2 regions of the Laceyella putida genome follow, and region 1 is predicted to be linked to the other one. Evidence: riboswitches for the same ligand, from Rfam matches in the RefSeq annotation. Region 1 holds a riboswitch; the other holds the start of a gene.

Region 1 (7,575 bases):
CCCTTCACCGCGGGCGTGTTTCCCTTCAAGCGCACCGATGAGGAGCCGAAACGGCAATTTGCCGGGGAAGGGACACCTGAACGCACCAATAAGCGTTTTCACTATCTATCCAAAAATGATCCGGCAAAACGATTGTCCACCGCTTTTGACAGTGTGACCCTCTATGGCGAGGACCCTGCGGATCGGCCCGACATCTACGGCAAAATCGGGGAATCCGGGGTGAGCATCTGCACGTTGGACGATATGAAGAAGCTCTATGCCGGATTTGATCTGTGCGCGCCCAATACCAGCGTGTCGATGACGATCAACGGACCCGCGCCGATTATTTTGGCGATGTTTTTCAACACAGCGATTTCCCAACAGCTGGATCGTTTCAGGGAAGAGCATGGCAGAGAGCCGTCGGCGGAAGAGATGGAGCGGATTAAAGGGGAGACCTTGCGCAGTGTGCGGGGAACGGTGCAAGCCGACATCCTGAAGGAAGACCAGGGGCAGAACACCTGCATTTTTTCCACGGAGTTCGCTTTGAAAATGATGGGGGATATCCAGGAATACTTTATTCGGCATGGGATTCGCAATTACTATTCGGTCAGCATCAGCGGATACCATATCGCCGAAGCGGGAGCCAATCCAATCACCCAGTTGGCGTTCACATTGGCTAACGCGTTCACCTATGTGGAATATTATTTGAGCCGCGGAATGAAAATCGATGAATTTGCCCCCAATCTCTCTTTCTTCTTTAGCAATGGATTGGATGCGGAGTACTCCGTGATTGGGCGCGTGGCCCGTCGGGTGTGGGCCGTTGTGATGAAGCGTCTTTATGGCGCCAATGAACGCAGCCAAAAACTGAAATATCATATCCAGACATCGGGTCGCTCGTTACACGCGCAGGAGATCGACTTCAACGATATCCGCACCACTTTGCAAGCCTTGATGGCGATTTATGATCAGTGCAATTCACTTCACACCAATGCCTATGATGAGGCGATCACGACACCGACCGAGGAGTCCGTGCGACGGGCGATGGCGATTCAATTGATCATCAACCGGGAGCTGGGCTTGGCCAAAAATGAAAATCCGTTGCAGGGTTCATTTATTATCGATGAATTGACGGACTTGGTGGAGGAAGCGGTGTTGAAGGAATTTGAGCGGATCAGTGACCGCGGCGGCGTGTTGGGTGCGATGGAAACGCAATATCAGCGGGGCAAGATCCAGGAGGAATCCCTTTACTATGAAACCAAGAAACATTCCGGGGAATTGCCGATCATCGGAGTCAACACGTTCGAAAACCCCAATCCGCCCGAAATGGTGGAGATAGAATTAACGCGTGCCACACCGGAAGAAAAACAATGGCAAATCAAACAGCTTCAGGCGTTTCAAGAGAAGAACCGCCGAGAAGCGCCCGAAGCGCTTGAGCGGCTGAAAGAAGTGGCCCGCAATGGGGGCAACTTGTTCGCGGAGTTGATGGAAACGGTCAAAGTGGCGAGTCTTGGACAGATAACGCATGCGCTGTATGAAGTGGGCGGCCAATACCGGCGCAACATGTAAGGGCAATCACGCAAACCCTGGAGAAGGGAGACTTACCAGCATCTTTGGTAGATGCTGGTTTTTTGTTCATCTTTCCGACGAAAAATGTTCACATTTAAACGCGGATAAAGATTATGAATCCTACGAATGAATTGAATAGGAAGATCACTCCGAATGGGAAAGGAGATTCAAATCATGTACATGAAAAAAGTGGCGGTCAGCACGGCTTTATTCTCATTGTTATTTTCACTGACGCCTGTGGCCGCATTGGCTGCTGAAGAGGCACCCGCTCCCGCCGATGCGGCGACAGAAGCGCCGATTCCGGTGAAGGAAGCAGACACACCAACCGCCACCCCGGAAAAATCAACCGAGCATACAACCAAACCGACGGAAAACAAGGAAACTTATGATCAACCGGTTACCACGCCTCCGACGCCAACCAATCCGGGATCAAATGAGCCTGAAGAGCCAACGGAAGAACCGGAGCCTAAACCAGAACCCACATTGAGCGTGAAGGCAAGCGTGGGCAAAGAGACGATCAGTGTCACCGCAACCATTTCCCACGGGGAAGAAGTGGATGGCACGTATGTCTTCCAAATGGGAGATAAGAAAGTGGAAAAAGAGGCCGTTGGCACCGAGGCGACGGCTGAATTTGCGGCCACGCCGGGTACCCACAAGATCGAAGTCACCTTTGTGGGGAAGATTGACGGGGAAGAGAAAACCCTCTCCGACAGCACCACGGTAGAAGTGAAAGATACCAAGCCGCCAGTGAAGCCCGTATTCGCCGCTGACTTGGTTGATGCGGGTGATGCGGTTCAAGTTGTCGCCAATATCAAACATGCCGAAGCGGTGGAAGGAAAGTGGTATGCGATTCTTTTTGACGCCAAAGGCAGAGAGGTAGATGCGAGAGAAGGCGGGGACAGCAGCTCTTTCACCGCTTCCTTCTCCATCGATGCGCTGGAACCCGGTGAATATACCATCATTGTCGGATTTCTCGGCGTGGTGAATGGTGAAGAAGTTGATTTTGATGAAGAGCTGTTCTTTGAAGTCGTGGAAGAGGATCCACAACCTCAGGACCCGCAAGACCCCAACAGTCCCGACCAAGGTGATGACGGGGATAAAGGAGTCAACATCGGAGACGATGGAGACGATGAGGACAGTTCGGATAAAGTGGATAACGCCAAAGGCGGTCCGCTGCCAAAAACGGACACCGCTTATCCTGTGGGTGCCATGGCGGGTGCCGCATTGCTTTCGGCAGGTCTCTTGTATACGCGTTTCCGTCGTCAAGCATAATCATTATGGATAGGAAGAAAGTCTAGCGTCCCATTGGGATGCTGGGCTTTTTGTTTGGATGGGGGCACCGTGTCGCCGCTTTTTTGCATTGGTTGGTTGACTTCAACCGTTTTTTGGATAAAATAGTTGTACGAGAAACATAGGGGTTTTGTGGACTTCGCCCTGAGGGAAGGATGTGTCCAGGTTGAAAGACAACCTCGTTTTAGAAAAGATCAAAGAAACGTCGATGGTTGATCTAGCGTACGAGTTGCTCAAGCAAAAAGGCGACGCAATGCAATATAGAGACATCATGGCGGATGTAGCGAAGAAAAAAGAGTTTACCCAAGAAGAAGTGGAAAATTACATTGCCCAACTGTATACGGAAATCAACATTGACGGGCGTTTCGTCTGTGTCGGCAGAGGAACATGGGGCTTGAGGGAATGGTATTCGACTGAACAGGCAACCGATTCCGCAGTCGCCATGAATGTGAAAGATGATTACTTGGACGATGATTTGGAAGATGAATTGTTCGAAGCCGACGATGAGGATTTTGCAAACGGAAACCTGGATGAACTGGATGAAATCGATGTGCCTTATGCCGAGGATGACGAAGCCCCATTCGAAGCGGAAGAAACATTGGATGAGGCAGACGCGGACGAAGACGAGGAAGAAGAGCTTTAATCCTTGACAAATAAAGGTACGTAAGATAAATTATTTTTTGGGCTCATTATGTACGGAAATGAAGAGCGCCCCTTAAAATTGGGGGCGCTCTTTTCTATTTTATGGAGATTAGGGGCATCCTTAGAGGTAGGAGGAAGATAAATATGGCTAAATATATTTTTGTGACTGGAGGTGTGGCGTCCTCCCTCGGCAAAGGAATCACCGCTTCCGCATTGGGACGCCTGCTCAAAAATCGCGGATTAAAAGTAACGATTCAAAAATTCGACCCTTATATCAACGTGGACCCTGGAACGATGAGTCCTTATCAGCACGGGGAAGTGTTTGTGACGGACGACGGGGCGGAGACGGATTTGGACCTTGGCCATTATGAGCGTTTTATTGATATTAATCTGAGCAAAAATAGCAACGTAACCACAGGGAAAATATATTCCGCCGTGATTAACAAAGAACGTCGCGGGGATTATTTGGGCGGAACGGTTCAGGTGATTCCGCACATCACCAATGAAATCAAAGATCGCGTGTTCCGCGCAGCTCGTGAGACGGGCGCTGACGTTGTCATCACCGAAATCGGGGGGACCGTTGGCGATATCGAGAGCTTGCCTTTCTTGGAAGCCATTCGCCAAATCAAAAGCGATGTGGGGCGCCAAAATGTCATGTACATCCACTGCACCTTGGTGCCGCTGATGAAAGCGAGCGGCGAGTTGAAAACCAAGCCGACCCAACACTCGGTCAAAGAACTGCGCAGCATCGGGATTCAACCCAATGTGATCGTTTGCCGGACGGAATATCCTTTGGCGGAAGAGATTAAACGGAAAATCGCCCTCTTCTGTGACATTGACCGCGAAGCCGTGATTGAAATGCGTGACGCCGAAACGTTATATGAAGTGCCGCTGATGGCGCAGGAACAAGGATTTGACCAAATTGTGGTCGACCATCTCGGTTTGACTTGTGGCGAAGCGGATATGAGCGATTGGATTAAGCTCGTCAATAAAGTAAAAAACTTAACGCATACCACCCGCATTGCCATTGTCGGCAAATACGTCGCGTTGCACGACGCATATATGAGTGTGGTGGAAGCCCTGCGCCATGCCGGGTTTGAACGCGATACCGATATTGAAGTGAAGTGGGTCAACGCGGAAGAAGTCACCGATCAAAACGCCGCTGACCTGTTGAAGGATGTTGACGGGATTCTGGTGCCAGGCGGATTTGGCGATCGCGGCATCGAAGGGAAAATCGCCGCCACCCGCTATGCGCGCGAGAATAATGTCCCCTTCTTGGGGATTTGTTTGGGCATGCAGATGGCTTGTGTGGAGGGGGCGCGTCATTTGCTGCAGCTCGAAGGGGCGAACAGTTCGGAAATCGACCCATCCACGCCTTATCCCATCATCGACATTCTGCCGGAGCAAAAGGAAATCGAAGAAAAAGGCGGTACCATGCGCCTCGGCCTTTATCCATGCAAATTGGAGCCCGGCAGTGTGGCCCATCAAGCGTATGGCACCGACTTGGTATACGAGCGCCATCGCCATCGGTATGAGTTTAACAATGAGTACCGTGAAGCGATGGAAAACGTGGGCTACCGTTTCTCCGGCACTTCTCCGGACGGACGCTTGGTGGAGATCGTGGAATACATCAAACATCAATGGTTTGTCGCGTCCCAGTTCCATCCGGAATTCATTTCCCGTCCTAACCGTCCACAGCCGCTCTTCCGTGGTTTTGTGACGGCGGCGTTAAATGCCAAGCTGAAAGAGCATGTGAATGCATGATTCGGATTTTGTTTTGAATAGAAAAACCCAGTTGAGTAGAGTGGTATTCTACTTAACTGGGTTTCTTTTATATTGATCACTTAGGGCGTGTCTGGCAAATTAAGTTGACCACTTATCAGACACGGCCTAGAAGCTTACGCGGCGCTTTAAGTGTGGCTGCAGCTTGAGATACAGGGGAGCGAAGATGGCGGCGACCAAAATGCCTTTGATCAAGTTGAAAGGGGCAATGCCAAACATGATTAAGGCAAATTTCTGCGAGCCGGTTACTGTCCAATGGATCAGCTTGCTATAGAGCGGGAAGAAAACGTACCAGTTGGCCGCAGTCATGACGATCGCGCTGATTACCGTGGCGGTGGCCAAGCCGTAAATCAGTCCTTTCATTTCTCCCGCTTTGCGCGCGATGATGGAGGTGACAATGACAAAGACACTGCCGGCGAGGAAGTTGGACAGTTGCCCGACAGGGATGATGCCAGTCTCGCTGCCGGTGAAGAGAAAATGAAGGAAGTTCTTGAAGAATTCCACCAGCACCCCTGCCAACGGTCCATAGAGAAGGCCGGCAATGAGCGCGGGAACTTCACTAAAATCGATTTTTAAGAACGCGGGAAAGCCGGGTAGTGGAAACTCCAGCTTTTGCAATAAAAAAGCACTTCCCGCCATTAAGGATAGAAAAATCATTTTCGTCAATGGTTGTGATCGTTGCATCAGAACACTCTCCTTAATATTGTGTCTCTGATGACAACGGGTACGAAGGTGGAAAAGTTAAAACCCCGAAGATGGCGGTTCGCATCTCCGGGGTATGGGAAAGAAAGGTGCATCAACCTGCATATTCACGGTGGGCAGACTCCCCCCTGGGTTCATGTACCTCGTTTTTTCGTACACGTCATCATCCTTCTCCCATCCAGACTATACTGTCGGCTTCGGATTTGCACCGAATCCACCGCTATCTAAGCGGGTCACGGGCTGAGGAGAACGCTTTTCTCCATCACCGCCGGTCGGGAATTTCACCCTGCCCCGAAGGATATCCCTATATCATAGTCTTCCATTCCTCGCGTTTTTATTATAAATGACTCGCCCCCGATGGGGAAGGGGATCTAAAGAATCCGCTTCAGCGTCGCCATAGTAAAGAAAATTCAGTATAATGGAATTAATCCATCGATGGGAGGTGGCTTGGATGGAGCCCAAATTGCAACACCATCCCGAACAGCCGACGAAGCGGACAGAGAAGCCGGAAACGGCGTGGCGCCATATCTTATCCTTTGTTTGGATGATTCTCTTCACTGCGATCGCTTTCTACGTGGTGGGAGAGCAAATGCTTGACCCTACGTCCACTTTCTGGGTGCTGATCATTTTGGCGGCGATTCAAGTCGCATTGCAACTCTTCACTTTCATGCACTTAAACCAAAAAGGATATGGCATCGTCATTCTTTTTTTCGCGCTGGGGTTGCTGATCGCGGTGGTGTCCGCTGTCGGTGTGGTATTGATGTAAGCGGTTGCAATGGGGTTGGGCAAGCAAAGGGTTTGCTTGCCTTTTGGCGCATGATCCTTCAGCCAAGTGGTATCCTAAGAATGGAAACCGTAACCGAGGGTGAAGTGAGGGAAGGGCAACATGCAACTAGTTCATGCGCATGAGGAACAATTGGCTGAGATCATGGAGATTTATCGCAACGTTGTACAGATGATGAACAAACAAGGGATTTACCAATGGGCCGAAGATTACCCCAATGAAGATGTGTTAAAAAACGATATCGCGAAGGGGAATCTCTATACCCTGTTGGATGAGGGACAGATCGCCGCCATTGTGGCATTGGATCAGGAATTTGAACCTGAGTATGAACAGATTCCTTGGCAAGATCAATCAGGGCGCTTCTTGGTCGTTCATCGGCTGTGCGTCAATCCGGACAACCAAGGGAAAGGCGTTTCCCGCATCCTGATGCAAGAGATCGAACGGTTTGCCAGAGAACACGGATATGCCAGCATTCGTTTGGATACGCAAATGGCCAACGAAAAGGCCATGCGGTTGTATGATGTGAATGGGTTTGAACAGAGGGGAACGTTTCATTTCCCCGGCAGTGACAAGCCCCATATGGCCTACGAGAAGCTGATTGGCTAACAGAGGCAACCTTCACGATGCGGAAGGTTGCCTCTGTTGATTGGGTTCGTTTTTTCAGCCTCGGTCCGCCCGTTGCCTCTCTTGGTAAATGGACAAGGCGCTGTATACGGCTTTGAGCAGTGGGAGCTTCGCATCCTTTGGCGCCAACTGGAGCAATGCGCCATGGAAATGGTCTGTTTCGACGGGTTCCCCTTTTTCCATATCCCTTAACATGGAGGATTTCA
Region 2 (7,575 bases), on a different contig from region 1:
CATTAATAATCATTATCCAATAATTTACTTAAATATTCTATCAACTGGTCGTTTTTCCTGCTTATTTTTTCCAAGCATCATCCCTTTACTTTTTATGGTGATTTCACCATCTGCAACGATCTTATCTTATATAAACATAATAAAACTGCCACTTTTCTATTATAAAAACAAATGTCGCATTTGGGAACCTTGCAAAAAAAGAAGCAGTCTCCCAGCCGCCTGAGTGACTGTTTAACCAACTCTTGCCTTATTAAATGCAAAAACGCCTCATCCCGACCAATCCCAATGATATCAAGGATTTCCGCTGTTTTTATCTAAATGCAAATTTGCAAAAATCAGTCGTTACCCTGGTAGAAACACGAATCATTAGAGACACTACTATGGCAGAAAGCAGTCGTTACCTTGGCTGGAAATTGTCTGAAAAGCAGGTGTGACAAGCCTTTTGCAATGTGAACATAGACGTTGATGTCAAGAACCTCCTTGGAACCGAACAAAATGTAACGCTGCCACACAAGTGGTTTGGTAATAGAGAGTATTTGCCCTTCCTCTGGAACGGGCTTTATTTTTTGAGAAGAGGACACCCTCTTGTATCCGTCCTACCCCTTTTTAAAGAGCATAAGCCCGAATCTCCTCATGTCTTCAAGGACAACCGTCAAAGTAATGGAGAATGGGGAACAAAATAAAAAACCCTCCTTTGAGGGCTCTTGACTACATGTTATTTTACAAATAGAACCACTTAACTCATTATTTCTTCGCAAGCATTTCACGGATGATGGCTCCACAAGTATAAACGGTTTCATCACTTGCGCGGTGAAACGAGGAATTTCCCTATGCTTGTCTGTCTCACACTAACAGCCTCCACTACCCTGTTACTCACTTTCTTATCATACAAAAAAGAGGGCCGCCACGGACCCTCTTTTGGAATATTTGTGACTGGTCAACCCTCCGGAACGGGTTCAAACTGTTCCTGTTCCGCTTGCTCCGTTTCCATATCCGGCTCATGGGCAGCCGGTTCCACACCCAGACGCTCAAACAGATCTTGTCGTTCTTGCTCCCATTCCTGCCAATCGAAGATCGAATCCGCCGGTGGGAGTTCATCAATGTGATTTAACCCAAAATAGTCGAGGAATTCACGGGAAGTGCCATACAAAATGGGCCTGCCCGCTCCTTCAGCCCGCCCCACTTCACGGATCAAGCCTTTACGCTGCAACACTTGAACCACACGGTCGCTTTTCACTCCCCGAATCTCTTCAATCTCTATGCGCGTAATCGGTTGGCGATAAGCGATAATGGCCAGCGTTTCCAACGCGGCCCGCGACAGTTGCGAGCGATTGGGGGCTTGCGCCAATTTTTCAAAATAAGCAGCATGCTCTGGGAGTGTAGTCATTTGGTAGACTTGCGCCACTTTGACAATTTGCACCCCGCGCTGTTGCTCTTTCCAGTCCACCCGCATATCGTGGATGAGCAGTTCCACATCCTTCTTGGCCATTCCTGTGACTTCCGCTATTTCTTTCACACTTAAGCCATCCTCGCCCGCGGCGAAGAGAAGTCCTTCGACTATGGCTTTCATCTCCTGGCTCATGCTTGGCTCCCCTCCACTTCTAACCGCTCAATCAAGATTTCCCCAAATAAGGAGTGTTGCCGGCAGACGATTTTTTTCACCTTCATCAGTTCCAACAAGGCCAAGAAGGTGGTGATCACCCGTTCTTTCGTAAGCACATCCCAGCGCAACAGCTTCGTGAAAAAGAGTTGCCCTTGTTCCAATAAGTCCTTATAAATCTCATCCATCCGGGCACTGACGGAAATCTCCTCCCGAGCCACCTTCGTCATGGGCTCAGGCGGTTTGCGATTTTTGAGGGCATCGACGAAGGCTTGCAGAAGGTCATCAGGCGTAAGCCCCTCGACCGGATTGGCTTCCGGCGTATACGAGGAAAGATCCATCGCCGGGCGAGAGTAGACTTTGCTTCGTTCCTCTTCCCGTTCCCGCAACACTTCACCCAACCGTTTGAACCGCTTATACTCCAACAAGCGTTCCACCAGTTCCGTGCGCGGGTCAACAAACCATTCCTCTTCACCATAGTCGTATTCATCTTCCAATATTTCTTCTTGTCTTGGCAGAAGCATGCGACTTTTGATGGCCAGCAAGGTGGCGGCCATCACCAAAAACTCACTGGCCACTTCCAATTCCAGCTCCTGCGCCTCGTACAAAACTTGCATGTACTGTTCCGTGATCTGCGCAATGGGAACTTGATAAATATCGACTTCCGCTTTTTCGATCAGATGCAATAATAGGTCCAATGGCCCTTCAAATAGGGCCAGTTTGATTTTCACATCATGCGCCATGCTTTTTCCTCTTCCTGTTAGCCACTAATTTGCCGCATCAGATTGGCCATTTCAATCGCGCTGACAGCCGCTTCCGCTCCTTTGTTTCCCGCTTTGGTTCCGGCCCGCTCGATGGCCTGTTCAATCGTCTCTGTCGTCACCACCCCAAAAATCACGGGAAGTTGGTGGCGGATGCTAGCTTGAGCCACTCCCTTGGAGACTTCGTTGCACACATAATCATAATGGCTGGTGGCCCCACGGATGACGCAACCAAGCGTAATAATGGCATCATAGCGATGCGTCGCCGCCATTTGGTCGGCAATTAACGGAATTTCGTAAGCCCCAGGTACCCAGGCTACGGCAATTTGGTCGTCGTCCGCCCCATGCCGTTTTAACGTGTCGACAGCGCCTTCCAACAGTTTGCCCGTAATAAAATCATTAAAACGGCTGACCACGATCCCAAATTTCAATCCTTGCGCTACTAACTTTCCTTCATATATTTGTGGCATCTTTAGGTTCCTCCTCTATTTTACAGGGACAACAGGTGCCCTAGCTTCTCTTTTTTTGTCATCATGTAGTGCCGGTTCTCTTCCCGGGGTGGGAAAACAATCGGCACAACTTCCGTCACTTCTAAGCCATATCCTTTCAATCCCGTGATTTTGCGGGGATTATTGGTCATCAGCCGCATGCGCCGAACGCCCAAGTCGCGCAAAATCTGCGCCCCGATTCCATACTCGCGCAAGTCCGGCTGGAAACCGAGCCGCACATTGGCTTCAACGGTATCCAATCCCTCTTCTTGCAGTTTATACGCTTTGAGTTTGTTAATCAGCCCAATGCCGCGCCCTTCCTGGCGCATATACAGAAGCACCCCTGTCCCTTCTTCCGCAATCCGCTTGAGTGCGGCATGAAGCTGGGGACCGCAATCGCATCGATGCGAACCAAACACATCCCCCGTCAAACATTCGGAGTGCACACGAACCAGGATCGGCTGATCCGAATCAACCTGCCCTTTGACGAAGGCGACATGTTCTTTCCCATCCACCTGGTTGGAATAACCGATCATGGTAAAGTCGCCAAACTCCGTCGGCAGGTGGATGGACACTTCCCGCTTCACTAACGTTTCCGTGCGGCGACGATACTCAATCAAGTCTTGAATGGTGATCATCTTCAGTTGAAACCGTTCTGCGATCTCTGCCAGCTCGGGCACCCGCGCCATCGTTCCATCTTCGTTGATCACTTCACAAATGACCCCGGCAGGATAGGCACCACACAGTTTGGCCAGGTCAACCGCCGCTTCTGTGTGGCCCGCCCGCCTCAGCACGCCCCCAGCTCGGGCAATCAATGGGAAAATATGCCCAGGGCGGCGGAAATCCTGCGGTTCGGCAGCGGGATCAATCAATTTTCGAATCGTATCCGCCCGCTCAAACGCGGAAATGCCTGTCGAGGTGGCAAGCGCATCCACCGATACCGTAAACGCCGTGCCATGCCGATCGGTGTTGTGTGTGACCATGGGCGGCAGGTCCAACGCTTGGGCACGCTCTTCTAAGAGTGGGACACAGACCAATCCGCGGCCATGGGTGATCATGAAATTAATCACCTCAGGGGTGGCCCGATCAGCCAAGGCGACAAAATCCCCTTCATTTTCCCTTTCCTCATCGTCGACCACAATTATGACTCGGCCTTGCTTCAACTCGGCCAATGCTTCTTCAATCGTATGAAACATCCTCACTTCCCCCTTTATCAGCCGAGAAACCCGGCTTTCTTTAATGTCTCCATCGATAACGAATCATGCGCAGTGGCTGGTTTGCCTTTTACCCATTTGGCCAAATACTTGCCGATCATATCACACTCGATGTTGACCTGATCGCCAGGCTTCGCCTGCTGCAACTGGGTATGGTGAAGCGTGTGGGGAATGATGGACACCGAAAACGCATCCGCCTCCACATCCACCAGAGTGAGGCTGATTCCATTGACGGCAACGGAGCCTTTGGGAATCATGTAATCGGTCAGGGCGGGTTCCACTTGAATGCGGAAAACCACCGCATTGGCTAAAGGCGTGATCGACTGGATGGTGCCCACTCCATCGACATGCCCTTGCACAAAGTGGCCTCCCAAACGATCCCCCACAGCCAACGCCCGTTCCAAGTTGACCGGAGCTCCTGCATGCAGGTGCCGAAGATTGGTTCGTTTCATCGTTTCTGGCATCACATCGGCGCAGAACACATCCGTTCCCATCCGGGTCACCGTTAAGCAAACGCCATTGACCGCGATGCTGTCCCCCAATCTCGTCCCCTGCAGCACTTGCTTTGCCTGCACGGTCAACTCCATCGCCGCCGGTTGTTTTTTCACATGTATCAATTGGCCCACTTCTTCAATGATTCCTGTAAACACAGCCATCCTCCTTCAGTGTCACGCATCCAGATAACCTGTGACACAGATGTCTTGATCAAATTGGGTGACACGGACATCCTTTAGCGAAAGGGACGATTGCATCCGGTGCGGGTTTTCCCCCTCAACCGGGGTGGGACTGTCCTTTCCGCCCAGCAACCTGGGAGCGATAAAGGCAATCACTTTTTGCACCAGGCCTTGTTGCAGGAAAGCTGCGTTGACCGTGCCTCCGCCTTCAATGAGCAAAGACAGGATCCCCTCTTTTCCCAACACCTCAAGCACCTTTTCCAAATCGACTCGCGAGGCCGTACCCGTCGAGACAATGCGCACGCCTTTATCGCGAAGTCTCCGTTCCCGTTCGCGGTCCCGTTCTTCCGTCGTGAAGATCCACGTGGGAGCCTCGCTCACCTCTGTAATGGCTGCATCCAACGGGGTTTGTAGGCGACTATCCAAAATCACGCGCACTGGATGGTTTCCACCCGGAATTAATCTGGCAGTCAATTTTGGATCATCAAAGAGTACGGTCTGAATTCCAACCAGGATGGCATCATGCTGATGACGCATCAAATGAACATGCTCGCGCGAAGCTTCACCTGTAATCCAACGGCTATCTCCCGTAACGGTGGCAATCTTGCCATCCAACGTCATGGCGGTCTTCAACGTGACAAACGGCCGCCCCGTGCGCCGATGAAAAAAATAAGCCTCGTTCAACCGTTGGCATTCTTCCGCCAGCACTCCTTCAATCACCTCGATCCCCGCATCGCGAAGGCGGGCGATCCCTCTCCCCCGCACCTTCTCGTCAGGATCAACGGTGCCAATCACTACACGCCGAATGCCGCTGGCGATGATCTTTTCAGTGCAAGGCGGCGTGCGCCCGATATGATTGCAGGGTTCCAATGTGACGTATATGGTGCTCCCCTCCGCTTCATGGCCGGCCATATCGATCGCATGCACTTCGGCATGGGGCGTTCCCGCTTTGAGGTGAGCACCCGCCCCCACCATCTTGCCATTCTTCACAACCACCGCCCCCACCATCGGGTTTGGCGAAGTCTGCCCGGTTGCCGCCCGCGCCAACTCTAACGCTAACCGCATCCAATCCTCATGCGCTTTCACCTATTCACCCCCCTTAATAAAAAAACCCCGCTTCCAAGCTTAAGCATGGAGTCGAGGCGTTTTTTCAGAAGAAGCAGGTTCATGTACGGACTTGAGCATTTGCGCATAGCAAAATAAGCCTTTAGAAGAGCGTTTTTCAAAAAACTCCCCCAAAGGGTACACGACACCTGTTCATCCTTCTCCCATCCAGACTATACTGTCGGCTCCGGAATTTCACCGAATCCACCGCACGAATGCGGGTCACGGGCTGAGAGGCCGATTGCCCCATCACCGCCGGTCGGGATTTTCACCCTGCCCCGAAGGATGCAAAACATTGATTCAATTATCCATTACTCCTCCAACCATATGAACAGAATTGACCGTTCATTAGTGATTGTATCAAAAAGAAAGAAAACTGGCGAGAGTGAATCAAACAATTTTCTCTCTTTCACTGAATTTACGCTTCCCGGTCGCACCCCAAGGAACACGTGCCAGAGACAAATAAATTTAAGCGATCATAAATAAACCGACCACTCAATCTTTTTTCAAACCAAAAAACCGGCTCGGCCTGAATGGAGTTTCAAGCCAAGCCGGTATTGCCTCATAATCTTCATGTCGTCACAGGATTGGAAGAGATCTCTGTCCTTTCCAACTTCCGTTTCCAGGGCCAACCGCCTTGCATGCAAAGATAGCAAATCACGGAGAAATAAATGGAGATGATCGTGGTGTGCACCAAGGCCGCCACCAATTGACCACCCGTCTTGACCGTAACGATCCCCGTCACCGCCTGCAAAGTGATCAAGCCCAAAGCCAACCAGCCACCGCGCACATAATCGCGACGGTCACGATACGCTTTCAGAATCGCGATCAGGAAGAGCAAACTGAACAGCCATAGGGAATACGCCCCATAACGATGCAGCATGTGGATCCCCGCAATGGAAGTGAAATCGGGGAACAGCGTCGTTCCGCATCCAGGGAACGAGAAACCACAGCCCATGGTCGCATCGGAGTGACGCACCAGCGCCCCCGTATACACGATCACATACGTCCATGCGGCCAGACCCCAGGTGGCGATTTTCATCCCTTTGCCGACCGGGCGGGACTCACCACCCACCGCTTTCTGTTGCTCAAATAGCGTCACTGCCAATAAGACCACGCTGGCGAAAGAAATCAATGAAAACCCGAAGTGAAGGGCGAGGGCGAACTTCTTGGTGAAATCACCTTCAAATACAACGGTAAGCGCCCCGAGCCCACCTTGCAACACGACGAAAAAGAGGCTCATAAAACCCAATGTTTTGATGCGCACATTATCTTTAAACGCGATCCAAGACCATACCGTTAATAGCAAAATAAGAAATCCGTCGATACCTGAAACGACGCGGTGACTCAATTCAATCACGGTCGCGATCGGCATCGATTCAGGAATCAATTGCCCATGGCAGAAGGGCCAGGAGTTCCCACAGCCTTGCCCTGATTCCGTTTTGCTGACGATGGCGCCCATCAGCAACATAACATAAGCACCAACTGCAGTAACCACTGCCAACAGGCGTAAGATTCGAAGCTGTTTCATGCGACATCCTCCTCCGTCCACTTCCCATCATAACACACTCCCCATCTCCCGTGAAAATCTTGTCAATGAATCGGCACAAACTGCTCACATTGTGGCACAATACTCCTGGGATGCTTCGGAAAGGAGACGGACGTCAATGTACCGAGAATTCACACCCCCTCCCGCCCTTCAACCCTATGTGCGTTGCCTCTGGACATTGGAGC

The links. A riboswitch is a leader RNA that binds a small molecule or an ion and turns the genes downstream of it on or off. The one in region 1 is predicted to bind FMN.
Region 2: linked by a shared signal. The riboswitch ahead of ribD (bifunctional diaminohydroxyphosphoribosylaminopyrimidine deaminase/5-amino-6-(5-phosphoribosylamino)uracil reductase RibD) and the one ahead of ACFQNG_RS02815 (ECF transporter S component) in region 1 are both predicted to bind FMN.

The regions. Positions count from the first base shown of each region.
Region 1 is NZ_JBHTBW010000006.1:218,760-226,334, reverse strand. Features, by position in the region: gene icmF (fused isobutyryl-CoA mutase/GTPase IcmF) at 1-1,545, shown strand, start outside; gene ACFQNG_RS02830 (LPXTG cell wall anchor domain-containing protein) at 1,720-2,817, shown strand; gene rpoE (DNA-directed RNA polymerase subunit delta) at 3,002-3,478, shown strand; gene ACFQNG_RS02820 (CTP synthase) at 3,622-5,241, shown strand; gene ACFQNG_RS02815 (ECF transporter S component) at 5,368-5,943, opposite strand; FMN riboswitch at 6,124-6,264, opposite strand; gene ACFQNG_RS02810 (cytochrome C oxidase subunit IV family protein) at 6,413-6,727, shown strand; gene ACFQNG_RS02805 (GNAT family N-acetyltransferase) at 6,848-7,351, shown strand; gene ACFQNG_RS02800 (ketopantoate reductase family protein) at 7,406-7,575, opposite strand, start outside.
Region 2 is NZ_JBHTBW010000045.1:134,155-141,729, forward strand. Features, by position in the region: gene scpB (SMC-Scp complex subunit ScpB) at 938-1,582, opposite strand; gene ACFQNG_RS13865 (segregation and condensation protein A) at 1,579-2,343, opposite strand; gene ribH (6,7-dimethyl-8-ribityllumazine synthase) at 2,361-2,831, opposite strand; gene ACFQNG_RS13875 (bifunctional 3,4-dihydroxy-2-butanone-4-phosphate synthase/GTP cyclohydrolase II) at 2,852-4,045, opposite strand; gene ACFQNG_RS13880 (riboflavin synthase) at 4,063-4,713, opposite strand; gene ribD (bifunctional diaminohydroxyphosphoribosylaminopyrimidine deaminase/5-amino-6-(5-phosphoribosylamino)uracil reductase RibD) at 4,732-5,823, opposite strand; FMN riboswitch at 5,994-6,131, opposite strand; gene ACFQNG_RS13890 (COX15/CtaA family protein) at 6,413-7,372, opposite strand; gene ACFQNG_RS20970 (DUF6597 domain-containing transcriptional factor) at 7,509-7,575, shown strand, end outside.